Regions from separate parts of the Variovorax sp. YR566 genome, predicted to be linked through region 2. Evidence: predicted binding sites of a transcription regulator. Region 2 holds the regulator's gene; each other region holds the start of a gene.

Region 1 (9,585 bases), 1.2 Mb from region 2:
GCGCGGCGCGCAGCCGCGCATGCACCTCGGCACTGGCGCGCACATCGAGCCCGCGGCTCGGGCTGTGGGCAAGCACCAGCGTGGGCGACTTGCCGAATTCGCGCGCGAGCACCAGCTTCTGCGCATTGCCGCCCGAGAGCAGCGCGGCCTTCTGCGCGACCGAGCGCACGCCCTGCACGTCGAAGGCGCGCACCGCTTCCTGCGTGTCGCTCTGGATGCGGCCGCGGCGCAGGCGCCACACGGGGCCGTAGCGGCCGGTGTGCACGCGGCCGATAGCGTAGTTCTCGGCCACCGAGAGGCCACCCGCGAGCGCGAGCCCGTATCGGTCGGCCGGAATGGCTGCAATGCCGATGCCGCGGCGTGCCGACGCGGCCATGGTCTTCAGGTCGCCGTGGCCTTCGAGCCGGATCTCGCCTTCGGTGGCTTCGCCCGGCAGGCCCATGATCGCGCCCGCCAGCTCGCCCTGGCCGTTGCCGCCGACACCGGCCAGGCCGTAGATTTCGCCCGCGTGAAGTTCGAGATCCACGCCGTCGAGCACGCGCCGGCCTTCGGGCGAGGCGGGTGTGCGCAACCCGCGCACCGAAAGGCGCACGGGGCCGCGCGATGCGGTCGAAGCCTGGAATCCTTGCGTGGCAATCGATTCACCCACCGTGAGCCTCACCAGCTCGGCGACCGATGCTTCGCCCGGCTTCAGCGTGGCCACTGTGCGCCCGCCGCGCATCACCGTCACGCGGTCGGCATACGTCTTCACGTCGGCCATCTTGTGCGTGACCAGCACCACGGCGGAACCGGCGCGCGCCAGGCCCTGCACCGTCTGCAGCAGGCGCGCGGCCTCCTGGTCGGTCAGCACGGCCGTGGGCTCGTCGAGGATCAGGATGCGCGCGCCCGCGAGCAGCACCTTGAGGATCTCCACGCGTTGCTGTTCGGCAATCGACAGCGCATCGATGCGCTTCGACGGATCGATGTCAAAGCCCAGCTCCGAGGCCTTGTTGCGAATGTCGCGCTCGATCTCGCGCAGCCGCTCGCCATGGCTTTGAAATTCGGCCGGCGGCGGCGCGGTGAGCAAGATGTTCTGCGCCACCGTGAAAGGCCGCACCAGCTTGAAATGCTGATGGACCATGCCGATGCGGTGCTTCGCCGCGTCACGCGGACCGGCGAAGCGCACCGCGTTGTCGTCCACCAGCAGCTGCCCGGCCTCGGGTGCATAGAGCCCGGCCGCGATGTTCATCAGCGAAGACTTGCCCGCGCCGTTCTCGCCCAGCAGTGCATGCACCTCGCCCCAGCGCGCAGCGAAGTGTGCGTCGGTCAGCGCCGCGAAGCCGTCGAAGGACTTGCGGATGCCGGTGAGTTCGAGCGCGTTGTTGGGCATGAAATTACTTCTGCGTGACCACGCCCTTGACGAACCAGTCCATCTTCCACAGATCCGCATCGGACAGCACCGCGCCCTTGGCCACGCGCTCCTTGCCGTCGCGGTCGGCGAGCGGGCCGGCGTAGATCTGCTTGCCCTTCATGATCGCGTCGCGCTCGGCGGTGATGACCGCGGCCTTGTCCTTGGGCACGGCGGGGCCGAAGCCGGCGATGTCGGTGCCGCCGTCCTTCATCTCGATGAAGGCGCCGTACTGCGCGGGCTTCCAGTTGCCGGCCATCACCTTCTTCAGCTCAGGCGTCAGGAAACGGTCCCACACCCACACCGAAGAGCACAGCGTGGCCTTGGGCGCGAACTGGCGCAGGTCGCGGTGGTGACCGGTGCCGTACACGCCGCGCTCCTGCGCGACGATCTGCGGCGTGGGGCTGTCGACGTGCTGGCCGATCACGTCGGCGCCCTGGTCGATGAGCGCGGCGGCTGCGGCGCGTTCCTTCACCGGGTCGTTCCAGGCGCCGGTGTAGATCACGTTGACCGTGGCGTTCGGGTTCATCTTCTGCGCGCCGAGCGCGAAGGCGTTGATGGTCCAGTTCACCACGCCGAAGGGGTTGGCTGCGACGAAGCCGAGCTTGCCGGTCTTCGATGCAGCGCCGGCGGCCATGCCGCAGAGGTACTGGCTTTCGTAGGTGCGGCCGTAGAACGATTCGAGGTTGCTGCCGTTGGTGGTGCCCGAGCCGTTGAGGAAGGCAACATCGGGGTACTTGGCGGCCAGGTCCTTGAAGCTGTCGGAATAACCGAAGGCCGTGCCAATCACGATGTTGGCGCCGCGCTGGATGAACTTCTCTGCAGCGGGCTTGATGGCCGATGCGTCTTCGGGCACGTTCTCGACGAACTGGATCTTCTGGCCGATTTCCTTTTCGATCTTCACGCGGGCCTCGTCAAAGGCCTGCGTCCAGCCGCCATCATTTTTCGGGCCGAAGTAGAGCATCGCGATCTTCGGCTTGTCCTTCAGCGTGAAGCCGTCGGCGGCCGCAGCGGGCAGCGTGGTGAAGAAGGCGCCGCTGGCCGCGACGGTCATCGCGAGGCCCAGGCCGGGAGTGAGGGTGCGCAACTGCATGGGACTACCTTTGGTGAGAGGCTTTGAAGAAAGGGAGGACGGAAAAAAGAGAACGAGCGCAGCGCACGTCACATCATGAAGTTGATGCGGAACACATTGCCCTCGGGATCGAGCAGCACCGACTGGTACCAGTTGTAGTAAGTGACGTATGGCGGCTTGATGAGCGTGGCGCCGGCTTCGAGCGCGACCGGCACCATGCGGTGGACGTCGGCCTGGCTGTCGACGTCGATGTTCAGCAGGAACTTGACGCCGCGTGTGTCTGAAAACTCGCTCAGGTGCAGCAGTTCGTAGGCATCGAGTGCGTTGAAGCCAAGGCTCGACTTGCCGGTGTCCAGGCCTCGGAAGATGGGTGAGCGGATCGCTTCGATCTCTTTGAAACCGAATACTCGCTGGTAGAAGCCGCTGAGTGCGACCACGTCTTTTGCGAAGACGTTGACGTAGGAGAGGTGGGCCATGTCAGTTGCTCATTGGGCGTTTGCTGTTGTTCTTGTTCGGGGGACATTCGCGGAGCAAGGTACCCCGTCAGCGTGATCGCACCCCGAAGAACAGCAGGCAGTCATTTCAAGCCATCGCCTTCGTGCCACCAAAGGTCGTCTGCTTGACGAACTTCGAGGTCAGGTGGTCCCCAGAAGAAATCGGCGCGTACTTCGCCGACTCCCCTGGCGCGAGACAGCTAGGCAGGCACTCGACCATCGCGTCGTAGTTCGGCTGATGGAAGAACACCAGCGATTGCCGGCGATTGGTGCTCGCGACCTCGAAGGGTGGGTTGATCACGCGGTGCAGCGTGGACACCCACTGGTCGTTGGTCCACTGCATCATGAGGTCGGCGATGTTGACCACCAGGCCACCCTCGACCTGCGGCACGTCCACCCACTGGCCGGCCTTGTTGAACACCTGCAGGCCCTTGTCGTCGGGCAGCACGATGGTGAGGCTGCCGTAGTCGCTGTGCGCGCCCGCACGCAACTGGCCGGGCAGTGGCTGTTCGCGCTGTGGCGGATAGCTCAGCACGCGGAACATGCTGATGTGCTTGTCGATTTTGTCGTCGAAGAAGGTCTCGGGCAGCGACAGGCCGAGCGCAAAGACACGCATCAGCGAGCGCGAGAGATCGCTCATCGCCTCGAAGTAGCCTTCGTAGGCTTCGCGGAAACCCTCGATGGGCGGCCAGCTGTTGGGCTCGAAGTGCGGGCCGGCGGCGGGGCCGCGGTGGTAGTCGTCTTGCGGCACGTTCGACGGGCCGATAGAGAAAGATTCCTTCAGGTCGCCGGGGGCCGCTTCTTCGAGGCTGTACGAGAGCCCTTCCTCGCCCACCGCGCTGTAGCCGCGCACCGCGTCTTCGCGCGGGCGATCGACCTTGCGCTTTTCACCCAACGGCATGTCGAAGAACTTGCGCGAGAGCGACGACACGCGCGAGATCAGCTCGGGCGCAATGCCGTGGTTCGTGATGACGAGAAAGCCGATGCTGCGGCAGGCCTCGTCGACCTTCTTCGCGACCTCGGCCTTGCCTTCGGCGGTGCCCGCGAAGTAGGGCGCTAGATCGATGATGGGGACGGACAGCAGGGTCATGGCAGGTTCCTCATGCTTGGCATGCCTTTCGCCATGCAACGTCTGTGCCAGTTGGACCAAATGGACAAAACGCATTCGTCGCGTCAGCATGGTGCGCAACGACGCGCTGCGAAGGCTGCTGCGGCGCAAGGCGATGCACCACGGCCTTACAGTGGTGCGCTGTGCTGTCTGCCGATTCACCAACGAACGAACAAGAGCGAGGGAAGATGCCGAAGACCAAAGCGCTGGCTGCCAGTGCCAGCAAAGAGAAGAGCCCGGCGCGCAAGCGCGCAAAACCCGCGGTGCGCAGTGCGTCCGCGGTGAGCCGCCGGCTGCGCCAGATCGAGGACAAGCGCAGCGCGATCCTCGGTGCGGCGCTGGGGTTGTTCTCCCGCTTCGGCCTGCACGGCACGTCGATCGACCAGGTGGCGGCACGCGCCGATGTATCGAAGAGCAACCTGCTCTACTACTTCGCGAACAAGGAAGAGCTCTACGTCAACGTGCTGCGCGATCTGCTCGCGCTGTGGCTCGAGCCACTGCGCGGCTTCAGTGCCGAGCAGGACCCGGGCGAGGCCATCGGCGACTACATCCGCCGCAAGCTGGTGGTTTCGCGAGACAGGCCCGATGCATCACGGCTCTTCTGTCTGGAAATGATCCAGGGCGCGCCGCTGCTGCGCGACGAACTCGACCGCGAACTGCGTACGCTGGTGGAGAAAAAGTCGGAGGTGATTCGCGTGTGGGTCGAAGCGGGCAAGCTGGCGCCCGTCGATCCGCATCACCTGATCTTCGCGCTGTGGGCGGTGACGCAGCACTACGCGGACTTCGGCGTGCAGGTGCAGGCGCTGTCGGGGCATACGCTGGACGATGAGGCGTTCTTCGAGAAGACCGTCGAGAACGTGCAGCGCATCTTTCTTCAAGGCATCACGCCGCGCTGATTCTGGTGGATTTCAGTGCGGTGGCGCCGCGATCTCGTGATAGCGCCGGTCGAAGTAGATCAAGCCCTGCGTCGCACCACCGATGGCAATGGCCACCGCTTCGCAGAACAGCACGTCGTGCGTGCCCGCGCTCGTCGCATGCACGACGCGGCAGTCGAAGGACACGGCCGCGTCGTCGAGCATCGGCGAACCGGTGGTCTTGCGGCTCCACTGGCCGGCGGCGAAGCGCTCGTCCATCGGCGTCTTGCCGCCGAACAATGCGGACAGCGACTGGTGCCCCGCGGCCAGCACGTTCACGCACAGCACGCCGTTGGTCTTGAATGCCGGGTACACCGAGGCCGAACGGTTCAGGCACACCAGCAGCGTCGGCGGCTCGTCGGTCACGCTGCACACGGCCGATGCCGTGAAGCCGGCGCGACCCGCGGGGCCGTCGGTGGTGATGATGTTCACCGCCGCGCCCAGCCGCGCCATCGCGTTGCGGTAGTCGGCCTTCGCCAGGCTCGGCAGCAGGCCGGCGGGGTTCGATGACGATGAAGCAGCGTGGGAGGCCATGGCATTCAGCAGCATGTGGTGAGTCCTTCAGGCCAGCACGCAGGCCTCGTCGAAGGGCAGCCGCGGCAGGCGGCCGAACACCTTCGACGCATCGCCGTGGCCCAGGTTGATGAGGAAGTTGACGGTCCAGTCGGTGCCTTCGAAGAAGGCCGCGTCGACCTTCGCCTTGTCGAAGCCCGACATCGGGCCTGCATCGAGGCCGACCGCGCGCGCTGCGAGCAGCAGGTAGCCCGCCTGCAGGCTGGCATTGCGAAAGGCGGTTTCGTGCGCGGCCTCGGGGCTGCCGGTGAACCAGCTGCGCGCATCGGCATGCGGGAACAGCGTGGGCAGCTTGTCGTAGAACTTGCGGTCCCACGCCGCGATGACCGTGACTGGCGCGGCCATGGTCTTGTCGAGGTTGCCCTTGGAGAGCGCCGGTGCGAGGCGTTGCTTGCCTTCGGGCGTGCGCACGAACACGAAGCGCGCGGGCGAGCAGTTGGCCGAGGTGGGGCCGAGACTCGCCAGCGCATAGATCTGCTGCAGCTGTGCGTCGGTGACGGGTTCGTCGGTCCAGCCGTTGTGGGTGCGCGCGCCGGTGAAGAGCAGCGACAGCGCGGCGGCGTCGAGTGTGGATGCAAGAGTTGTGGTCATGCTGGTACGGCGGATGCGCTGACCCGCGAGAGAAAGTCGAGCAGGCTGCGGTTGAAGGCTTCGGCCTCGGTCACGCTGTGGGCATGGCCACCGTGCGGCATGAAGTCGAGCGTGACGTCGCTCAGGCCATCGGCCAGGCGCTGCGAGCAGGTCCAGGGCACGAGCGTGTCGTCTTTCGCCGCGGCGATGAGTGTGGGCGCGGTGATGTCGGCGAGGCGAGCGTCGATGTCGAAGGCGCGCAGGGCAGCGATGCGCGCACGCATGTTGGCCTCGCCCGGAAAGTGCGCGAAGGCGTGATCGACTTCGTCGGTCACGCGCTGTGCGTGTTCGGCGGCCCAGGCTGCGGGGTACAGGAAGATCGGCTGCGCTTCCACGTACGCGCGCGGGCCGCAGGCGCCGAGCAACGCAAGTCGCGCATCGAAGCAGCGCGCCGAATGCGGGTTGGGCTTCGACCACGCGTTGATGAGCACGAGGCTCGCAATGCGCGAAGGCGCGTCGAGCGCTAGCTGCAGACCCACGAGGCCGCCGAGTGCATGGCCCGCGAAGTGGCACTGCGAAGTGTTCGTGGCGTCGAGGATTTCGAGCACGTCCTTCGCCATGTCTTCGATGGCATACGCCGCTGGCAATGCAGTAGGGCTGCGGCCGGTGCCGCGCTGGTCGTACGCAATGACGCGGTGCCCGGCGGCAACCAGCGCGCCGAGCTGCGGCTGCCAGAACCCGGCCGAGCCACCGAGGCCCGACGACAGCAGCACGGTGGCTGCGGCATCGGACGGCCCGTGCACTTCGTAGTGCAGCGACGGCATGTGCTTCAGCCCTTCTTGCCGACGTGCGCGATCGAGGCGATCTCGACCAGGGCATCGGGCTTCACCAGGCCGCACTGGATGCAGTAGCGCGCGGGCTTGGTGCCGGGAAAGAACTCGGCATACACCGTGTTGATCTTCCCGTAGTCGGCCCAGTCCTTGATCATGATCTGGTTGAAGGTCACGTCGTCCATGGTGCCGCCCGCTGCCTCGACCACGCCCTGGATGATGGTGAGCACGTGACGAGCCTGCGCGGCCGCGTCGCCCACGTGCACCACGTTGTTGTCCTTGTCGAAGGGCAGCGTGCCCGATACGTAGAGCACGCCGTCGGCGAGCGTGCCGGGAACATAGGGGGCGAGTGGCACGCCGGTGCCGGGCGGGATGATGGCTTGCTTGGGCATGAAGAGAGCTCCTTGAAAAGAATCAGACAGTGGCCGCTTCGGCCGGTGCGGGTTGGGTGATGGATGCGGGTGCGAAGGTGCTGCAGAAGTGCTCCACCGTGGAGACCCATCCGAAGAAGGTCTCGACGTTGTAGACAGATGCCTTCTGGATCGCGGGCCCGCCGAGTTCGTGCGTCGCGTCTTCGAGCATCACGGCGAAGTATTCGAGGTGGAAGGCGTCGCGCAGCGTCGATTCGACGCACACGTTGGTGGCGATGCCGGTGAACACCAGGTGGCGGATGCCGCGCGCGCGCAGCGTGCTGTCGAGCGTGCTGTTGAAGAAGCCGCTGTAGCGCGTCTTCGGCACGACGATGTCGCCGGGCTGCGGCTTCATCTCTTCGATGAGTTCGTAGTCCCAGCCGCCCTTGGCGAGGAAATTGCCCTGCAGCTCGGGCTTTGCACGCATGGTCTTGAGCGCGTTCGACTTGTGCCAGTTCGGCGAGCCGGGGCCGCCGGCCTCCACGTATGCCGCGTCCCAGCCGTTCTGCAGGAACACGACCAGCATGCCGGCCGCGCGCGCGGCCGCTATGGTGCGCGCGATGTTGGCGATGGTGCCTTGCGCGCCGGAGATGTCGAAGCCGGCCGAGTCGACGTATCCGCCGATGGATGCATAGGCGTTCTGCATGTCGACGACGATCAGCGCCGAGTCGCTCGCGTGCAGTGCCAGCGGCTCGGGGCGCGCGGGCAGCACCAGCGGCGCCGGGGCGCCCGGCAAGCGCGGTGCGCCAACGGGGGTGTTCGATGTGAGGGTGGTGTTGCGTGCGGGAGTGCTCACGTGACGCTCCTGCTCAGGCCGCGAGGCGTTCGGGTTCGACCCGCGACGGCACGGGGCTCTGCACGTGCGCGCGGCTCTTCATGTGCGGCTGGATGCGTTCGCCGAAGGCCTCGACGCCCTGCAGGAAATCGTCGAAGGTCAGCAGCACGCCTTCGGTGCCGGGCACCTCGGCCATTTCGTCGAGCATGCGCGCGACGTTTTCATACGAGCCCACGAGCGTGCCCATGTTGATGTTCACGGCCGAGGTTGGGTCGGCCATCTGGCGCACGTTGGTGTCGGCGCCCGACTTGGTGTCGGCCGCGCCCTGCTGGCCCAGCCATGCGATCGCTTCGTGATCGGCGCCGGCCTTGTAGTGCACCCACTTGGCGCGCGCGGCCTCGTCGGTCTCGTCTGCGATCACCATCATCAGCACGTAGGTGGTGACGTGGCGGCCGGTCTTCGTGGTGGCTTCGATGAGCTTCTCGGCCGCGGGCGCGAAGGCCTTGGGCGTGTTCACGCCCTTGCCGAAGCAGAAGTTGTAGTCGGCGTATTTGGCCGAGAACTCCATGCCCGCGTCGCTCTGGCCGGCGCAGATCACCTTCATGTCGGCCTGCGGCTGCGGGCTCAGGCGGCAGTCGTCCATCTTGAAATGGTCGCCCTTGAAGTCTGACTGGCCGGTGCCCCAGAGGTCGCGCAGCACCTGGATGTATTCGCTCAGGTACTGGTAGCGCGTGCCGAAGAACTGGTCGCCGGGCCACATGCCCATCTGCGAATACTCGGGCCGCTGCCAGCCGGTGACGAGGTTCAGGCCGAAGCGGCCGTTGGAGATCGAATCGATGGTGGACGTCATGCGCGCCACGATGGCCGGCGGCATGACCAGCGAGGCAGCGGTGGCAAAGAGCTTGATCTTGCTGGTGACGGCAGCGAGCCCGGCCATGAGCGTGAAGGACTCGAGGTTGTGGTCCCAGAACTCCGTCTTGCCGCCGAAGCCGCGCAGCTTGATCATGGACAGCGCGAAGTCGACGCCGTAGCGCTCGGCCTTCAGCGTGATCTGCTTGTTGAGTTCGAAGCTGGGCTTGTACTGCGGTGCGTTTTCGGAAAGCAGCCAGCCGTTGTTGCCGATGGGAATGAAGATGCCGACGTTCATGGAAGGGCTCCTGTTGCGAGGTCGCGAAGCTCCTTGCATGCGCCGTGCCAGTTGGATAAGTCATTTGAAATCAATGACTTATGGAAAATTGACATCTGCGTTTTGACCATTTGGTCCAAAGTGGAGCAGGCGTTCCAGCCGGATTGCGGCAGCACGGTGCAGCCAGGACCAAAGCGGTGCAGTGCCGCCGTCACGGACAGCGCGGCAAAATCGCGCAATGCCCAAGACCCCACTCCGCGCCGCCGCGGCCATCGGCGGTACTGCCGACGACGTCGAAGCGGCCTTCTATGAAGCGCTGCAACGCG
Region 2 (9,585 bases):
CGGCCGTCATGCTGCTGCTGTGCGCCTTCGGCCTGCAGCACCACATCGGCGCCGAGGTCCGCATTGCGTTGCCGCTGTATGTGTCGGGGCTGTTCGTGCTGTGCATGTTCCTGCACGGCGAAACCGCGAAGCTGCGGCCGGGGCCGCGCTACCTCACGCGCTTCTATCTGATGATGTCGCTCGGCGGGGCGCTGGGCGGGGTGACGGTCGGACTGGTCGCGCCGCATGTGCTGGTGGCGTACTACGAGCTGGGGCTCGGCCTGATGCTGACCGCGCTGGCGGCGGCGGCCGTGCTGCGCCAGCGGGTGTGGCTGCGGGTCTGCTGCGTGGTGCTGGCCGCCTGCTGCACGCTCTTCCTGCTGCTGCAGGTCGGCAGCGACCGGTCGGGCGCGCGCAGCCTGCAGCGCAATTTCTATGGGGCGCTGCTGGTCTACGACACGACGGGCGATCCTCCGTCCGACAACGTGCGCCAGCTGGCGCATGGGTCGATCAAGCACGGCTCGCAGTTCCTGGACCCGGAGCGCCGGCACGAGCCCACCACCTACTACGGCGAAACCTCCGGCATCGGCCGCGCGATCGACTCTGCGCCGGCCGGGCCGCGCCGCGTGGGCCTGATCGGACTGGGTGCCGGCACGCTTGCGACCTATGGCCGCAGCGGCGACGTCTACCGCTTCTACGAGATCAATCCGCAGGTGTTCGCGCTGGCGGACAAGGAATTCAGTTTCCTGCGCGACAGCGAAGCGCGCATCGAGCGCGTGCTCGGCGATGCCCGGCTGGCGCTGGAGCGAGAGCCGGCGCAGGGTTTCGACGTGCTCGCGGTCGACGCCTTTTCAGGGGATTCGGTGCCGGTGCACCTTCTCACGGCCGAGGCGATGGACGTGTACCTGCGGCACATGAAGCCCGACGGCGTGATCGCCTTTCACGTGACCAACCGGTTCCTGGCGCTCGCTCCCGTGATCGCCAAAGTGGCCGAGGCCCGGGGACTGCACGCGGTGCTGGTGCACGACGAGGCCGAGCAGTCCGACTGGCTGCACCGTACCGACTGGGTGCTGGTCGCGCGCGATCCGCAGGTGCTGGCGCGCGAGCTGATACGGGAGGCCGCGACGCCGATCGCCACGAAGCCGGGCCAGCGGCCCTGGACCGACGACTTCAACAACCTGCTGGGCGTGCTGAAGTAGTGTGGTGCATTGGCGCGGCCATGAAAAAGGCCCGCACGTGGCGGGCCTCTTTTCACAATTGTCAGCGCAGCGTGGCTTCAGGCCTTGGCGTCTTTCTCGCACTTCTTCATGAAGCTGTTCTTGGCGGCGCCGGCCAGTGCCTTGCCGTTCTTGTCGACGGCCTTGGCGGCGCAGGCGGGAGCAGCTGCAGCCTTGGTGTCCTTCTCGCACTTCTTGATGGAGCTGGCCTTGGCCGCGCCAGCGAGGGCCTTGCCATTCTTGTCCACAGCCTTGGATTCGCAGCTTGCACCGGCGGCGGCGGCGGGTGCAGCAGCGGCGGCGGGGGCTGGTGCCGGGGTGGCGGCCTTGTCTTGAGCCTGTGCGGCGCCGAAGGAAAGACAGGCGCCGAGTGCGAGCAGGGAAAGGAGCTTCTTCATGGTGATGTGTCCTTGCAAGGTTGGGTTGTGACAGGAGCCCCGCCTCGGGGCCGACCATCCTAACGGGCCAAGCCAACAATCGGATGACCATCGTCAACTGCACCCGGGTTTGCCCCCGGTAAAATTCCCGGATGCTATTGGTCAAACAGGAGCTGCTCGCGGCGCTCGCGAACACGCTCGAATCCTTCTCGCCCGGCGCTGGCTCCAAAGCCGCGTTCGAGTCGCCCAAGGTGGCTGCGCATGGCGATTTCGCCAGCACGGCCGCCATGCAGCTCGCCAAACCGCTGGGGCGCAAGCCCCGCGAGCTGGCCGAGCAACTGAGCGCTGCGCTGCTCGCCACCTCCGCTTTCGGCCAATGGGTCGAGGCCATCGAGATCGCCGGGCCCGGCTTTCTCAACATCCGCCTGAAGACGACGGCCAAGCAGCAGATCGTGCGCGAGGTGCTGTCGGCCGGGAATACTTTCGGGCAACAGCCCGCCACCGGCGAAAAGGTGCTGGTCGAGTTCGTCTCGGCCAACCCGACCGGCCCGCTGCATGTCGGCCACGGCCGCCAGGCGGCACTGGGCGACGCCATCTGCAACCTGCGCGCCTCGCAGGGCGAAAGCGTCTGGCGCGAGTACTACTACAACGACGCCGGCGTGCAGATCCAGACGCTGGCCACCAGCACGCAGCTGCGCGCCCGCGGCTTCAAGCCCGGCGACGCCGAATGGCCCAGCGGCGAGAAGGCCCCGGCCTACAACGGCGACTACATCGCCGACATCGCCGAAGACTTCAAGGCGAAGAAGACCGTCAAGTCGGAAGACCGCGAAGTCACCGCCAGCGGAAACATCGACGATATCGACGCGATCCGCGAGTTCGCCGTGGCCTATCTGCGCCGCGAGCAAGACCTCGACCTGCAGGCCTTCCGCGTTCATTTCGACCAGTACTACCTGGAGTCCAGCCTCTATACCAGCGGCCGCGTCGAAGCTGCCGTGCAGAAGCTCGTGGCCGCCGGCAAGACCTACGAACAAGACGGCGCGCTGTGGCTGAAGTCGACCGACTACGGCGACGACAAAGACCGCGTGATGAAAAAGCAGGACGGCACGTACACGTACTTCGTGCCCGACGTTGCGTATCACATCGCCAAGTGGGAGCGCGGCTTCCACAAGGTCATCAACATCCAGGGCACCGACCACCACGGCACCATCGCGCGCGTGCGCGCCGGCCTGCAGGCGGCGGGCGAAGGCATTCCCGAGGGCTACCCCGACTACGTGCTGCACACCATGGTGCGCGTCATGAAGGGCGGCGAAGAGGTCAAGATCAGCAAGCGCGCCGGCAGCTACGTCACGCTGCGCGACCTGATCGAGTGGACCAGCACCGACGCCATCCGCTTCTTCCTGCTCAGCCGCAAGCCCGATACCGAATACACCTTCGACGTCGACCTCGCGGTGACGAAAAACAACGACAACCCGGTTTATTACGTGCAGTACGCGCATGCGCGCATCTGCTCGGTGCTGGCCGGCTGGGGCGGCGACGCCGCCACGCTGAAGGACGTCGACCTGTCGCCGCTCGAAAGCCCGGCGGCCCAGGCGCTGATGCTGCTGCTGGCCAAGTACCCGGCCATGCTGACGGCTGCGTCGAAGGACTTTGCCCCGCACGACGTCACGTTCTACCTGCGCGAGCTGGCCGCCAGCTACCACAGCTACTACGACGCCGAGCGCATCCTGGTCGACGACGAAAAGGTCAAGCTGGCCCGCCTGGCGCTGGTCGCCGCGACCGCGCAGGTGCTGCACAATGGCCTCGCGATTCTCGGCGTCAGTGCGCCGAGCAAGATGTGAACCTCCTCACCATGAAGAAGACAACCAGACAACGCGGCAACATCGTCATCGGCCTGATCATCGGGCTGGTGCTCGGCCTGGGCGTCGCGCTGGGCATCGCGGTCTATGTGACCAAGGTGCCGATCCCGTTCGTGACCAAGACGCAGCGCGGCGGCGCCGAGCAGGACGAGGCCGAAGCCCGCAAGAACCGCGACTGGGACCCGAACGCGCCGCTGGCCGGCAAGGCAGGCGCTGCCAAGCCGGCGCCCGCACCTACCGGCCCGGTCAACCCCGTCACCGGCGAGCCGGCCACCACCGCCGTGGCCCCTGCCACCGCCCCGCCCACGACCGCACCGCCGGTGCCCGTGGTGGTGGCGCCCAAGCCGCCGCGCCCTGCGCCGGTGCCGGCTGAAGCCAATGCCCTGCCGCCGTCGAACGATCCGCTGGGCGACCTGGCCCGGGCGCGCTCGGGCGGCGGCGCCAGCTCCGGCAGCACGACCACCGCGTCGGCCGCACCGAGCAGCAACAGCAATGCCGGCAGCAGCAGTTCGGGCCCCGATCCGTTCATGTACTTCGTGCAGGCCGGCGCCTTCCGCACCACCGACGACGCCGAGGCGCAGCGCGCCAAGCTGTCGCTGATGGGCGTCGAGGCCAAGGTCACCGAGCGCGAGCAGGCGGGCCGCACCGTCTACCGCGTGCGCGCGGGCCCCTTCAACAAGAAGGACGACGCCGACCGCCTCAAGGAGCGGCTCGACGGCGGCGGCATGGATTCGGCGCTGGTTCGCGTGCAGCGCTGACCCGGCAGCCGACACAAATAGCCCCTAAGCTTCGCCGCGCGGCGTTTGCCGCCACCATCCACTGCCTCGGGCGCGCCGGATGAGGGGGAACTCCCCGCCGCGCGCCGGCTCAGTCTGCCGTAACAACTGGAGAGTTCTTTCAATGAAACGTCGTGACTTTTCGCTGGCCGCCACTTCGCTCGGGCTGCTGTCCCTGGCTGCCAACCCGGCCCACGCTCAGGCGCGCGCGCCCAAGGCCGGCACCGAGTACCTGGTGCTCGACAAGCGCGTGCCGGTCGATGCACCCGCCGGCAAGATCGAGGTGGTCGAGTTCTTCTCGTACAACTGCCCGCATTGCAACGACTTCGAGCCGGCGCTGGAAGCCTGGATCAAGACGGTGCCCAAGGAAGTCGCCTTCCGCCGCATCCCCGTGCCTTTCGTGGGCAACGACGTCGAAGCCAAGCAGCGCCTGTACTACGCGCTCGAAGCCATGGGCAAGGTAGACGAATATCAGCCGAAGGTGTTCAACGCGATCCACGCGCAGCGCCAGAACGTGAACGGCGACGCCAACATCATTGCCTGGGCCGCCGCCAACGGCCTGGACGGCGCCAAGTTCAAGGAAGTCTTCACCTCCTTCGGCGTGGCCAGCAAGGCCAAGCGCGCCTCGCAAATGACCGACGCCTACAAGGTGGCTGGCGTGCCGGCAATGGCCGTGGCCGGCCGCTGGTATGTGGATGGCGAAACCGCCGGCAACATGACCAAAGTGCTTCAGGTCGTGAACTATCTGATCGGCGAAGCGAAGAAGGGCTGACCCCCCCCAGGATCGTGGTCCGGCGGAGCCGGTTCCGCGGTGTTCCAGGAAGAAAGTCAAGCCCGCATCGGCGGGCTTTTTCATCTGTGCGTGCGGGGCTGACGCAATCAGCCGCATACAATGCCGAGCAAGTTTCGTGCCTCTATGACATTGCACTCTCACCCCACCACTCCCTTCCTCCGTCGCATCGGCCGCCTGGCCGCCGGCGCGCTGTTGCTGGCCGGCCTTGCCTCGGGCGCACTGGCCGAAACCGCCGACCGCACCAAGCCGATGAACATCGAGTCGGACTCGATGCGCTACGATGACCTGAAGCAGACCAGCGTGTTCACCGGTAACGTGCTCGTTACGAAGGGCACGATCATCATCCGCGGCGCACGTATGGATGTACGCCAGGACCCCGAGGGCTACCAGTACGGCGTGGTCACGGCGGCACCGGGCAAGCGGGCCTACTACAAGCAGAAACGCAATGCGCCCGACGAGTGGATCGAGGGCGAGTCGGAAGTCATCGAGTACGACAGCCGCGCCGACAACGTCAAGTTCATCCGCAACGCCACCATGCGCCGCCTGCTCGGCGCTACGCCGAACGACGAGAGCCAGGGCGCGCTGATCGTCTACGACCAGAGCAACGACACCTACACGGTCAACGGTTCCACCGTGCCGCCGAACACCGCCGTCAACGCGTCCACCCCGGGCGGGCGCGTCAAGACCATCCTGACCCCCAAGGCCGCCACCGCACCGGCAGCCGGTGCCTCGGCCCCGGCCGGCGCGAAGGCGCCGCCGCCGGCGCCCATGCCCGCACCCGGCAAGGGCCTGCGCCAGAGCACCACGCTCAGTGACCAGGGAGAAACCCGCAAGTGATCGAAACCGCAGGAACGCAGGACACCAACGGCGCACCGGGCAGCCGCCTGATCGCGCGCGGCCTGAAGAAGAGCTACGGCAGCCGTACGGTCGTGAAAGACGTCTCGCTCGACGTGCAGAAGGGCGAAGTCGTCGGACTGCTCGGGCCGAACGGCGCGGGCAAGACCACCTCGTTCTACATGATCGTGGGGCTGGTGCGCGCCGACGCGGGCGACATCAGCATCGACGGCGAGCCCATCGCCCACATGCCGATCCACCGCCGCGCCCGCATGGGCCTGAGCTACCTGCCGCAGGAAGCCTCGATCTTCCGCAAGCTCACGGTCGAGGAAAACGTGCGCGCCGTGCTCGAGCTCCAGAGCGAGCCCGACGAGAGCGGCAAGATGGCGCCGCTGTCGAAGCAGCACATGGACGAGCGCCTGGCCGAGCTGCTGGCCGACCTGCGCGTTGACCACCTGCGCGATTCGCCCGCGCTTGCGCTGTCGGGCGGCGAGCGCCGCCGCGTCGAAATTGCGCGTGCACTGGCCACGCAGCCGCGCTTCATCCTGCTGGACGAGCCCTTCGCCGGCATCGACCCGATCGCGGTGATCGAAATCCAGCGGATCATCAGTTTCCTGAAGGAGCGCGGCATCGGCGTGCTCATCACCGACCACAACGTGCGTGAAACGCTGGGCATCTGCGATCACGCTTTCATCATCAGCGACGGGCATGTGCTGGCACAAGGCACACCCTCGGAGATCGTCGACAACGCCGAAGTACGCAGGGTGTACTTGGGCGAACACTTCCGCATGTAAGGGCGGGAGCGGTTCCCATGAAGCAAGGGCTATCCCTTCGCGTCTCGCAGCATCTGGCGTTGACGCCACAGCTGCAGCAGTCGATCAGGCTGCTTCAACTCTCCACGCTCGAACTGAGCCAGGAGGTGGAGCAGATGCTCGACGAGAACCCGTTCCTCGAGCGCACGGCTGAAGAAGCGGCGCGCGAGGAATTCGGGCTCGACACGGCCGATGCCCCGGTGCCGCGCGACGACGGCGGCGATAGCGGCGACGGCGAAAGCGACTTCGCTTCGCCCGCCGCCAGCGCGTCCACTGCTTCCACCGAAACCAGCACCGCCACCACGGCCGACACCGACGGCCCCGCTGCCGAGATCACCGAGCGCGAGCCCGACTGGGAAGGCGACGGCACCGTCGACATGGCGCCCGACGACAGCGAATGGGGCAGCGATGCGCCCGCGCGCCAGAACAACCTGGGCGACGACGAACGTGCCGACGCCACCGAACTCGCGCGCAGCCAGGAGTCGCTGCAGTCCTTCCTGCACCGCCAGGCCCTGAGCCTGCGCCTGAACGAGAACGACAGCGCCGCGCTGCGCTTTCTCATCGAATCGCTCAACGACGACGGCTACCTGGAAGACTCGCTGCCCGCACTGGCCTCGGGCCTGGCCGGCGACGACAACGACCAGTTCGACGACCTCGTGCATCACTTTCAGGTGGCGCTCGGCCTGCTGCAAAGCCTGGAACCCGCCGGCGTCGGCGCTCGCGACCTCGGCGAATGCCTGGGCATCCAGCTGCGTGCCCTGGCCCGCGAGGACGAGACCGACGAGGAAGAGCTGGTCCGCAAGACCGCCATCGCCATCTGCAAGCAGCCGATGGAACTGCTCGCGCGCCGCGATTTCAAGCGCCTGGCCACGCTCACCCGCAGCAACGAGGAGCTGGTGCGCTCGGCGCTGCAGATCATCGCGCGGCTCGAACCCAAGCCGGGTCGGCGCTTTGTCGATGTCGAGCGCAACATCGTCATTCCCGACGTGATCGTCACCAAGACGGGCCGCGGCACCAATGTGAAGTTCCGCGTCATGCTGAACCCCGAGGTGATGCCGCGCCTGCGCGTGCACGACATCTACGCCGGCGCGCTCAAGTCGCACAAGGGCGAAGGCAGCCAGGCGCTGTCGCAGCGGCTGCAGGAGGCGCGCTGGTTCATCAAGAACATCCAGCAGCGCTTCGACACCATCCTGCGCGTGAGCAACGCCATCGTCGAGCGGCAGAAGAGCTACTTCGTGCACGGCGAACTCGCGATGCGCCCGCTGGTGCTGCGCGAGATCGCCGACGAGCTGGGCCTGCACGAATCGACCATCTCGCGCGTGACCACCGCCAAGTACATGGCCACGCCCTTCGGCACGGTCGAGCTCAAGTACTTCTTCGGCTCGGCGCTGGGCACTGAGACCGGCGGCAATGCGTCGAGCACCGCGGTGCGCGCGCTGATCAAGCAGTTCGTCAGCTCCGAGAGCATCAAGAAGCCGCTGTCGGACAGCCAGATCTCCGAGATGCTGAAAGAGCAGGGCATCGAGTGCGCGCGCCGCACCGTGGCCAAGTACCGCGAGGCGCTGCGCATCGCGCCCGCCAACCTTCGCAAGGCCCTGTAGAAAGCCACCGATGACCCGTCGCCTGCTGTCGCTTTCGCGTTGTGGGCATTGGGTTTTCGTCATGGCGGCGGTCTTGCTGTTCGCAGGCTGCGCCACATTGCCCGACGAGGCGCCGCGCCCGCCCACCAAGGCCATGGCCGTGTCAGCCGACACCGCGCTCGGCAAGATCGCGCTGGCCTCGCAGCCCGACCCCGACCTGAGCGGCTTTCGCCTCATGCCCGGCGGCGACTTCGCCTTCGACACCCGTATCCAACTGGCCCGTCGCGCGCAGCGCACGCTCGACGTGCAGTACTACCAGATCGAGAACGACGAAACCGGCCGCTACCTGATGCGCACCCTGCGCGACGCCGCTCAGCGCGGCGTGCGCGTGCGGCTGCTGATGGACGACCTCTACACCTCCGGCGAAGACGAGCTGCTGCTCGGCCTGGCCGCCACGCCCAACGTGGAGCTGCGCCTGTTCAACCCGTTCCCGGCCGGGCGCGGCAGCCTGCTGAAGCGCTTCAGCGCGTCGCTTTTCGACTTCAGCCGCGTCAACCGCCGCATGCACAACAAGCTGTTCATTGCCGACGGCGCGATGGCGGTGGCGGGCGGGCGCAACATCGGCAACCAGTATTTCAGGCGCACGGCGGGCGAGAACTTTCTAGACCTCGACACCTTCGTCACCGGCGCGCTGATCCCGCGGCTGGGCAGCCTGTTCGACCAGTACTGGAACAGCATCTACGTGCGGCCGATCCAGTCGGTGGTGAGCAGCGACCTGTCGCGCGAGGAGCTGCAGAAGCGCTTCGACGTCGCCACCGGCCCCGACACCACGCCACCACCGCCGCCGCCCGCGCCCAACGACCTGCTTGGCTACAGCCCGATGGCGGAAGACCTGAACGCCGGCAAGCTCGGACTGATCTGGGCCACCGCAGAGGCCTACGCCGATTCGCCCGAGCGCGTGATCGGCAAGACCGTCTCATACGGCGGCGTGCCGCTGCTGGACGTCGACAGCGTGCGCTACAACGTGGTCGAGCAGATGCGCCGTGCGCGCTCCGAGGTGACCATCGTCTCGCCCTACCTCATTCCGGGCGCCTCGGGGCTGGAGGTGATGCGCGAGATCCGCGGCCGCAACGTGAAGATCAGCGTCGTCACCAATTCGCTGGCCGCCACCGACGAGCCGTTGGTGCACACCGCCTACCGCCGCTACCGGCCCGACATGCTCAAGCTCGGCGCCGACCTCTACGAACTGAGCTCCACGCGCACCCGGCGCAGCGTGCGACTCGGCCTGTTCGGCACTTCGGTGGGCAGGCTGCACGCCAAGTCGGCGGTGATCGACCGGCGCATTCTTTTCGTCGGCTCGA
Region 3 (9,585 bases), 300 kb from region 2:
CACCAGCTCCACGCCGCGCGCGTAGGCGGCGATGTACTTCTTGGCGATCTCGGGGTTCTTCTTGATGAACTCGGTGGTGAGGCTGGCTGCCCCGCCGTGCCAGGGCGCCATCGGGTCGCCGAGGATGTACTTGGCGACCACGCCGGCCTCGATGACGCGCGTGGTGCCGTTCATGCGGCCGACGGTGCCGGTGGGCTCCAGCGTGTAGCAGGCGTCGACCTGGCCCGCGACCAGTGCGGCCACGTGCTGGCCGATGGGCAGTTCGCTCACGGTCGCGCCCTTGGCGCCCGCGCGGTCCAGCATGGTCTTGCACAGCGTGACGTTCTGGATGCCAGGGCCCGAGGCGACCTTCTTGCCGGCCAGTTCGGCCATGGTCTTGATGGGGCTGTCCTTGGCGACGATGAATTCGTCGAGCACGTATTTCGCGTTGCTCGGGTTGGTGCAGAAGATCTTGAAGAGGCCAGGCTGCGCGATCTCGCCGATGGCGAGGTTGGCCGAGCCAGTGCCGTTGGCGCTGCCGTCGCAGCGGCCCGCGAGCATGCCTTCCATCACCTGCTGCGCGCCGGCGAACTTGAGCGGTTCGACGTCGAGGCCGGCTTCCTTGAAGTAGCCCTTGTCGACCGCCGCGAAGAACGGCAGGCCGGCGGCCACGGGCCAGAAACCGATGCGCAGCTTGGCGGCGCCCTGCGCACGCACGATGGCGGGCGCGGCCAGCACGGCCAGGCCCGCGGCGCCGGCCTGCAGCAGCTTTCGGCGACGCGATGCGGGAGGTTTGTCTTGGGTGCTCATCGGAACTCCTGGTCAGTTGGAACTCGGGGTGGCGCGGCTCGCGACGTATGCGCGCCAGCCGCCAAGGAGGGTCACGTCCTGCGCACCGGCCAGCGCGTGGCCCTCGCAGATGAAGCCTTTCACCCAGCAGCCGTCGGCCAGCTCGACGCTGCCGAGGCCCAGGGGCGGCGGAATGAGGGAGAGAAAGCTGCCGACCTGCGCCAGCGGAACGGCCCACACTTCGAGCGCGATGGCAGCGCCTTCACTGCCCTCGACCACACGCTGCAGGCCGGGCTTGGGCGGCACGGTGCCCGGCAGTGCGTAGAGGCGGTAGAAGGGCGAGGTCGTCGTGGCACGCAGCAGCTTGGCGCCGCGCTCGGTGAGCTGGGCGTTGAGCGGCATGCCCGAGAGATGCGCACCGACCACGGCGATGGGCAGGGTGCCGGCGTCCGGCGCGGCGAGGCCGGGAATGGCACGCGGCTCGGGCAGCGGCACGCCGGTCGCGCCTTGCGCGAGCCCGGTGGCGTGGTGGTAGCGCTGGCCCAGGTCGGCCAGCGCGAGGTCGCTGCCGCAGGGGCCGATCAGCGTGATGCCGAAGGGCAGGCCGTCCGCGCGCAGGCTGCTGGGCACGGAGAGCGCGGCGTAGTCGAGCAGGTTGACGAAGTTGGTGTACGCGCCGAGGTTGCGGTTCAGCACCACCGGGTCGGCGCGCATCTGCTCGCGGGTGTAGTGCGTGGGCGCGGTGGGCACGAGCAGCACGTCGATGTCACGCCACATCGGCTCGACCTGCTGCGCAATGGCGCGCAGCCGCGTCTGGGCCTCGAACACGTCGGCGGCGCTGTAGTTGCGGCCACTCGCAAGGATGCCGCGCACGGGCTCGATCACGTCGTCGCCGTGCGCATCGAAGAACTCGCGCACCGCGGCGTAGCGTTCGGCGACCAGCGCGCTTTCATAGAGCAGCGCGGCGGCCTCGGCGAGCGGGGCGTAGGAAATGGTCACTGGCGAGCCACCCATGGCCAGCAGGCGCGCGGTCGCGTCGTTGAACGCCCGTTCGGCGGCGGTGTCGCCGAAGAAGCTCAGCTTGTCGGGTACGCCGAAGCGAAAGTGCGCGGGCAGCGGCTTGCGGCTCAGGGCCAGGTCGCGCGAGTACGGGTCGCGCGCGTCGTGGCCGACTGCGGCGAGCAGCACGTCGACCGCGGTGGCGACGGTGCGCGCGAAGATCGAGACGCAGTCGGCGCTCTGCGCCGCGGGCACCACGCCGAAGGTGCTCAGCAGGCCGCGCGAAGGCTTGAGTCCGACGATGTTGTTGAGCCCGGCCGGCACGCGGCCCGAGCCGGCGGTGTCGGTGCCCAGCGCGAAGTCGACCTCGCCGGCCGCCACCACGTAGGCCGAGCCCGAGCTGGAGCCGCCCGAAACGTATCGCGCGTCGAAGGCGTTGGGCACTTCGCCGTACGGCGAACGCGTGCCGTTCAGGCCGCAGGCGAACTGATCGAGGTTGGTCTTGCCAGCCAGCGATGCACCGGCTTCGAGCAGGCGCTGCACCACGGCTGCATGGACCGTGGGAAGGCGGTCGAAGGCCGGGCAAGCGGCCGTGGTGGGCGCGCCGGCGACGTCGATGTTGTCCTTGACCGCGAAGCTCAGCCCGGCGAGCGGCAGGGCAAAGCCCAGGGCCTTGCCAGCCGCTGCGTCCGCCACGGGGGTCGCGAATTTCGCGATCCAGGCAGCGGCAGGCGATCCGCTTTCTCCGTTTTCTTCATGCACCATCATCAGGCATCCAAACATGTGTACAAGTTGAGATGCAAGCGGCGTGCCAGCGGAAACGCGGTGTGGCGCGGATCTGAAACGTGTCGGGGATTGGCCCCCTCCCCCCTCGGGGAGAGGGTTGGGGTGAGGGCAGGTGCAGACGATGAGGCGCGGCTCTTATCTGGAGGCCGCCGCCCTCTCCCCAAGGGAAAAGAGCGTCATGCAGGTCAGCTCTTCTTCGCGTCGCGGTAGAGCTGCTCGACCTTCGGCAGGTTCGCCTCGAGCTTCGTGATGCGATCCGGCCCACTCGGGTGCGTCGAAAGAAAGTTCAGGCTGCCCTGGTTCTTCGACGCCGCGGCCATCTTCTTCCACAGCGACACCGAAGCCTTCGGGTCATAGCCCGCGCGCGCCGCGAGTTCGAGCCCCACGAGATCGGCCTCGGTCTCGTCGCTGCGGCTGAACTTGAGCGTGAGGAGCTGCGTGCCGGCGCGCGCCGCCAGGTCGCCCACCTGGCCCCAGCCGAGCAGTTGCGCACCGATGGAGAGCGCCGCGCCCGTGCCCGCGCTCTTGGCCATGCGGGCGCGCGCATGCTCGCGCAGCGCGTGGGCCATTTCGTGGCCCATGACCATCGCGACCTCGTCGTCGGTGAGCTTGAGCTGTTCGAGGATGCCGGTGAAGAAGGCGATCTTGCCGCCGGGCATGCAGAAGGCGTTGATCTGCTTGCTGCCGATCAGGTTGACCTCCCACTTCCAGTCGCGGGCGCGCGAGTTCCACGGCGTGGCGAAAGGAATGAGGCGCTTGGCAATGGCGCGCAGGCGCTGCAGTTGCGGGTTGCTGTCGCCCGCGAGCGCATTCTTGGCGCGCGCCTGTTCGAGCAGTTGGCCGTATTGCTGCACGCCGGCAGCCTCGATCCTGTCGGCCGGCACGAGGTTGCGCGCCACCGAGGCGTTGCCGACATCGACCTGCGCCAGCGCCGGCGCACTGAGGGCCGCGCCGGCGGCGGCCAGAAGAAAGGCCCGCCGGGGATTCCACGTGGAAGCGGCAGAGATGGCGGAAACAGGGCGATCGCAGCGTGTGCACATAGGAGGCGGATCATAGGAACAAATGAAGACAAAGGCCCTGGCCGATGTCCCCCGCCACTCATGGACAATCCGGGGTTCATGTCCGCCTCGCCCGCAGAAAACCCCACCGCCCCCTCACCGCCCTGGCGCGACGCGCTGAAGGTCTACCTGGAACCCGCCACCCTGCGCATGCTGGCGCTGGGTTTCTCCGCCGGGCTGCCGCTGCTGCTGGTGCTCGGCACGCTGAGTTTCCGACTGCGCGAAGCGGGCATCGACCGCACCACCATCGGCTACCTGAGCTGGGTCGGCCTGGCCTACGGCTTCAAGTGGGTCTGGGCGCCGCTGGTCGACCGGCTGCCGCTGCCGCCGCTGACCACCCTGCTCGGGCGCCGACGCGGCTGGCTGCTGCTGGCGCAGTGCGTGGTGATCGCCGGGCTGATCGGCATGGCGTTGAACGACCCGCGGCTGGGCCTCACGCCGCTGATCTGGTGCGCGCTGCTGGTGGCCTTCGGCTCGGCCACGCAGGACATCGCGCTCGACGCCTTCCGCATCGAATCGGCCGAAACGCGCAAGCAGGCCGCGCTGGCGGCCGCCTACCAGACCGGCTACCGGCTCGCGATGATCTGGGCCGGCGCGGGCGTCCTGTGGGTCGCGGCCTGGGCCGAGGTGGCACCGGCGGCCGCGGTCACGGGCGCGGCGGCGTACCAGAACGGGGCGTGGAAGACGGCCTACCTGGTGATGGCGGCCTCGATGGCGGTGGGCGTGATCACGGTGCTGCTGTCGCCCGAACCGGTGCCGCGCGTGCTGCCCAAGGCGAAGAATGCCGCCGAATGGCTGCAGAGCGTGCTGGTAGAGCCCTTCGCCGACTTCATCCGCCGCTACAAGTGGCAGGCGGTGCTGATCCTCTCGCTGATCGCCATCTACCGCATCAGCGACGTGGTGATGGGCATCATGGCCAACCCCTTCTACGTGGACATGGGCTTCACCAAGGACGAGGTGGCCTCGGTCAGCAAGATCTACGGCGTGATCATGACGCTGGTGGGTGCCTTCGTCGGCGGCGTGCTGTCGATGCGCCTGGGCGTGATGCGGGTGCTGATGCTGGGCGCGGTGCTGAGCGCGGCCAGCAACCTGCTGTTTGCCTGGCTGGCCTCGCGCGGGCACGACCTGACGGCGCTGATCGCCGTGGTCTCGGCCGACAACCTGGCCGGCGGCATCGCCTCGGCGGCCTTCATCGCCTACCTGTCGAGCCTCACGAACATCAGTTATTCGGCCACGCAGTACGCCCTGTTCAGCTCGCTGATGCTGCTGCTGCCGAAGTTCATCGCCGGCTATTCGGGCGTCTTCGTCGACGCCTATGGCTACAGCACCTTCTTCGTTGCCACCGCGCTCTTGGGCGTGCCGGTGCTGGTGCTGGTGGCGCTGGCCTCGCGGATGACGGCCATCACAAGGCCCGCCGACCGTCAATAGGGCCTGGGCCCTATAGGAAACAGCCGACGCTGCGCGCGCCGCGCAACTGGTAGGCTGTGCCGGTATACATTCGTTTCTTTCATTCTCCTTTCCCCCTCGCGCCCTCTTCCTGCGCGCCCATCGTCCGCGAGCCTGCCAGCAAGCCCCTACAAGATCGTGCCGTCCCGAATTTCTCCTCTCCAAATCAGCGCCTACACGGCGACCTCCGCCGTCGGTGTCGGCAAGGACGTGCTGGCCGACGCGCTCGCCCACTCACGCAGCGGGCTGCGCGCCAATGACTTCGGCGACGCGCCGCTGCCCACCTGGATCGGCCGCGTCAACGGCCTCGAGGAGATCCGCCTGCCCGAATCGCTCGCCCATTGGGACTGCCGCAACAACCGGCTCGCCTGGCTGGGCCTGCATGCCGACGGCTTCATCGAGGCCGTGGCCGCCGCGCGCGAGAAGTACGGGGCCTCACGCATCGCGCTGATCCTGGGCACCTCGACCGCCAGCATCGGCGAGACCGAGCTGGCCTACACCCAGCTCGACGAACAGGGCATGTTCCCAGTGAACCAGCGCCGCGCCGCAGTGCACACGCCGCACTCGCTGGCCATGTTCACGCAGCAGGTGCTGGGCATCAGCGGCCCGAGCGAGACCATTTCCACCGCCTGCTCGTCGAGCGCCAAGGTGTTCGCCTCGGCCGAGCGGCTGATCCGCCTGGGCCTGGCCGACGCGGCCGTGGTCGGTGGGGCCGACACGCTGTGCGGCAGCGTGCTGTTCGGCTTCAACTCGCTCGAACTGGTGTCGAGCGAGCCGTGCCGGCCCTTCGACGCCACCCGCAAGGGCATCAGCCTCGGCGAGGCCGCGGGCTTCGCGTTGGTCGAGCGCGTGCAGACCGGCGCCGATGCCGCGCCGCTGCACCTGCTGGGCTACGGCGAGGCCAGCGACGCGCACCACATGTCGACGCCGCACCCCGAGGGCCTGGGCGCCGAACGCGCACTCGACGAGGCGCTGGCGCGCGCCGGCCTCGCGCCCGAGGCCATCGACTACATCAACATGCACGGCACCGCGAGCCAGAAGAACGACGAGGTCGAGGGCGCGCTGGTGGCGCGCCGCTTCCCGGCGCGCACGCACGCCAGCTCGACCAAGGGCTTCATGGGCCACACGCTGGGCGCGGCGGGCATCGTCGAGGCCGTCATCAGCCTGCTGGCCATCGAGCGCGGCGTGATGCCGGGCACCGTCAACACCCATACGCTGGACGAAGGCTTCGGCCCGCAGATCAGGCTCGAACCGGCGCGCGGCGAGGTGCGCTATGCGCTGACCAATTCATTCGGCTTCGGCGGCAACAACTGCTCGCTGGTGTTCGGCAAGGCGGCATGAGCGACATGAACCAAGCCCCCACGCCCCCCACCCTCTACATCGAAGGCCCCGCCTTCTGGACGCCCACGCTGCCCGGCTGGGAGGCCGCGCGCGCCGCTTTCCGCGGCGAAGGCACGCTGGCCGACCCGCCTGCCAAGCGCCCGTCGCCACAGGTGCTGGCACCGGCCGAACGCCGCCGCGCGCCCGACACCGTGGCGCTGGCGCTCGAAGTGGCGGCCGCCGCCCTGGCCGGCTCGGGCCGCAACGCTGCCGACGTGCCCTGCGTGTTCACGTCGGCGCACGGCGACCTGTCGATCAACGACTACATGTGCAGCACGCTCGCAGGCGACCCGAAGATGCTGTCGCCCACCAAGTTCCACAACTCGGTGCACAACGCGGCCGTGGGCTACTGGACCATCGGCACCGGCTGCATGGCGGCCAGCAACGCCGTGTCTGCCTACGAGCACAGCTTTGCCTCGGGCCTGCTCGAAGCTGCGGTGCAATGCGCCTGCGACCAGGAGCCGGTGCTGCTGGTGGGCTACGACGCGCCCACGGTGGGTGCGCTGACCTCCGTCACCGACAGCCGCGGCCTGCTGGCGCTGGCGCTGGTGATCGCCAGCGAACCGACCGAACGGACCGTGGCGGCGCTCGACTGGTCGCTGGCCGGCAGCGAGAACAACGCCACGCCGCCGCGCTCCGAGGCCGCGAAGTCGCTCGCCGAAATCAACCCCATGGCGCAGGCGCTGCCGCTGTTCGAATCGCTGGCGCACATCGACAATGGCAACGGTTCGGCCCCCATCGACCTGCTGCTGTCTCCCACGCTGTCGCTGCGGCTGCAGCTGAGGCCGCACAGCCGGGGCTGAGTACCGTGCCCCCTGCCCCCGGCGCTATGCTTTTCGCAGCATCGCCGGTTGACAGGGATATTCGAGGTTTACCCAACTTTACGGAGCGTTCAAGCCTGCTTGCTCCCTGTGGACGACCATGAAGCGCATGAGCACCCCCCAACTCCTGATGATCGAAGACGACGCCCGCCTGGCGCAGATGGTGGGCGAATACCTGACGCAGTCGGGCTTCGCGTTCAACCATGCCGGCGACGGCGCCGCCGGGCTCGAGCAACTGCAGCAGCACGCGCCCGACCTGGTGATCCTCGACCTGATGCTGCCCGACACCGACGGGCTCGAAGTCTGCCGCCGCATCCGCGCGCTGCCCGGGCCGCTGTCGAAGGTGTCGGTGCTGATGCTGACGGCCAAGGGCGACCCGATGGACCGCATCATCGGCCTCGAAATCGGCGCCGACGACTACCTGCCCAAGCCCTTCGAGCCGCGCGAGCTGCTGGCGCGCATCCGCGCCGTGCTGCGCCGCCGCAGCGAGAACGCCACCGAGGCCGAAGCGTCCACGGTGATGCGCTTCGGCACGCTGGAAATCGACCGCAACGCGCGCACCGTGTCGGTGGCCGGCGCGCTGGCCGACCTGACCTCCTACCAGTTCGACCTGCTGGTGGCGATGGCCGAGCGCGCGGGCCGCGTGCTCACGCGCGACCAGATCATGGAGGCCGTGCGCGGCCGCGAACTCGAAGCCTTCGACCGCTCCATCGACGTGCACATGGGCCGCATCCGCGCGGCGATAGAAGTCGACGCGAAGAACCCCAAGCGCATCCTCACGGTGCGCGGCGTGGGCTACGTATTCGCGAAACAGCAAGACTGAGCGGCTGTCGATGCTGCGCAGCCTCTACTCACGCCACCTCTACGTCCGCATCTGGCTCGCGGTGGTGGGCGGCGTCGTCATCCTCACGCTGATGGCCAACTGGATCGTGCGCGAAGCGGCGGAGGCCGAGCGCGAGCGCCTGGCACCAGTGCCGCGCAACGTGGTCGTGCTGGACGCACAGGACAAACCGATCGGCGCGGGCACCGCCTTGCGCGTACCGGGCCAGGGCCTGGAGTTCGACGTGACGCTCAGCGACGGCAAGGCCATCACGCTGCGCGTGGCGCCGCGCGAGCGACCCACCGGCTCCGGCGGCTTCGCGCCGTGGCGCACGCCCTTCGGGCTGGGCTGGATGATCGCGCTGGTGGGCGTGGCGGTGGCATTGGGCGTGTACCCGATCGTGCGGCGCATCACGCAGCGACTGGAATCGCTGCAGCGCGGCGTGCAGCGATGGGGCGAGGGCGATCTCTCGGTGCGGGTTACCGAAGAAGGGCAGGACGAAGTGGCTGATCTCTCCAAACGATTCAACGCGTCGGCAGAACGCATCGAGCAACTGGTGCGCTCGCACAAATCGCTGCTGGCCAACGCCTCGCACGAGCTGCGTTCGCCGCTCACACGCATCCGCATGGGCCTGGAACTGATGGGCGAGCGCCCGAGCCCGGCCGCTCGCGAGGAAATTTCGCGCAACATCGGCGAACTCGACCAGCTCATCGACGAAATCCTGCTGGCCAGCCGGCTCGACGCCAGCGAGGCAGACATGGGCACCATCGAGGCCGTGGACCTGACCGGCCTGGCGGCCGAAGAGTGCTCGCAGGTGAATGCCGAGCTCGACCTGGCCGAAGGCACCGACAACGCCACGCTCACCGTGCCGGGCGTGTCGCGCCTGCTGCGCCGTGCGATCCGCAACCTGCTGGAAAACGCCCGCCGATACGGCGCTGGCGAAATCGCGGTGGAACTGGGCAGCGCCAACGGCTACGCCACCGTGCGCGTCAACGACCGCGGCCCCGGCGTGCCCACGGCCCTGCGCGAACGCATCTTCGAGCCCTTCTACCGCCTGCCGGGCGCCAGCGAGCGCAACGGCGGCGTGGGCCTGGGGCTGGCGCTGGTGAAGTCGATCGCCGAACGGCACGGCGGCACGGTGCGCTGCGAAGACCGCCCGGGCGGTGGGGCGAGCTTTGTGATCCGCCTGCCTGCAGCCGTGCGCGGACACTGAGCGCGCCACCCTCGCCCGCACGGGGCCGTGGTCAGGTTGGCTCCCAGATGCCAACCTAAAATCCCGCCCCTATGCAGAGATCGCACATCGTTCGGCCCGCGGCCATGTTCTGGGGGCTGGTGGTGTTCATGCCGGTCGGCGTCACCTACCTTTCGGCCATCTTGCTGCTGCTCACCATGCTGGTGGCCGGCGGCTTGCGCGAGCGCTACGCGCGGCTGCGCGCCAACCCGCTGTGGTGGCCGGTGGTGGCCTACCTGGCCTGGACCTTCCTCGTGCTGGCCTTCGGGCGGCACT

What was found. Region 2 encodes sigma-54, which starts transcription at its own class of promoters, with help from an activator protein. Its sites were predicted from a motif close to TGGCANGNAANCTGCTTT; they were not measured.
Region 1: the regulator sigma-54 is predicted to act here: its motif matches at 4,076-4,093, upstream of ACTG4X_RS32065 (isopenicillin N synthase family dioxygenase).
Region 3: the regulator sigma-54 is predicted to act here: its motif matches at 2,564-2,581, upstream of atzF (allophanate hydrolase).

Annotation. Positions count from the first base shown of each region.
Region 1 is NZ_CP197092.1:6,839,171-6,848,755, reverse strand. Features, by position in the region: gene ACTG4X_RS32080 (ABC transporter ATP-binding protein) at 1-1,369, opposite strand, end outside; gene ACTG4X_RS32075 (BMP family ABC transporter substrate-binding protein) at 1,374-2,480, opposite strand; gene ACTG4X_RS32070 (VOC family protein) at 2,549-2,935, opposite strand; gene ACTG4X_RS32065 (isopenicillin N synthase family dioxygenase) at 3,042-4,043, opposite strand; gene rutR (HTH-type transcriptional regulator RutR) at 4,250-4,957, shown strand; gene rutF (NADH-dependent FMN reductase RutF) at 4,970-5,524, opposite strand; gene ACTG4X_RS32050 (malonic semialdehyde reductase) at 5,537-6,139, opposite strand; gene rutD (pyrimidine utilization protein D) at 6,136-6,942, opposite strand; gene rutC (pyrimidine utilization protein C) at 6,948-7,340, opposite strand; gene rutB (pyrimidine utilization protein B) at 7,363-8,154, opposite strand; gene rutA (pyrimidine utilization protein A) at 8,168-9,280, opposite strand; gene ACTG4X_RS32025 (YybH family protein) at 9,498-9,585, shown strand, end outside.
Region 2 is NZ_CP197092.1:832,743-842,327, forward strand. Features, by position in the region: gene ACTG4X_RS03910 (spermidine synthase) at 1-1,178, shown strand, start outside; gene ACTG4X_RS03915 (hypothetical protein) at 1,256-1,594, opposite strand; gene argS (arginine--tRNA ligase) at 1,726-3,411, shown strand; gene ACTG4X_RS03925 (SPOR domain-containing protein) at 3,423-4,187, shown strand; gene ACTG4X_RS03930 (thiol:disulfide interchange protein DsbA/DsbL) at 4,330-4,977, shown strand; gene lptA (lipopolysaccharide transport periplasmic protein LptA) at 5,122-5,835, shown strand; gene lptB (LPS export ABC transporter ATP-binding protein) at 5,832-6,626, shown strand; gene rpoN (RNA polymerase factor sigma-54) at 6,644-8,245, shown strand; gene ACTG4X_RS03950 (phospholipase D family protein) at 8,256-9,585, shown strand, end outside.
Region 3 is NZ_CP197092.1:532,660-542,244, reverse strand. Features, by position in the region: gene ACTG4X_RS02595 (ABC transporter substrate-binding protein) at 1-789, opposite strand, end outside; gene atzF (allophanate hydrolase) at 802-2,535, opposite strand; gene ACTG4X_RS02585 (M48 family metallopeptidase) at 2,739-3,593, opposite strand; gene ACTG4X_RS02580 (AmpG family muropeptide MFS transporter) at 3,654-5,039, shown strand; gene ACTG4X_RS02575 (beta-ketoacyl-[acyl-carrier-protein] synthase family protein) at 5,196-6,398, shown strand; gene ACTG4X_RS02570 (beta-ketoacyl synthase chain length factor) at 6,404-7,240, shown strand; gene ACTG4X_RS02565 (response regulator transcription factor) at 7,359-8,081, shown strand; gene ACTG4X_RS02560 (ATP-binding protein) at 8,092-9,291, shown strand; gene ACTG4X_RS02555 (O-antigen ligase family protein) at 9,363-9,585, shown strand, end outside.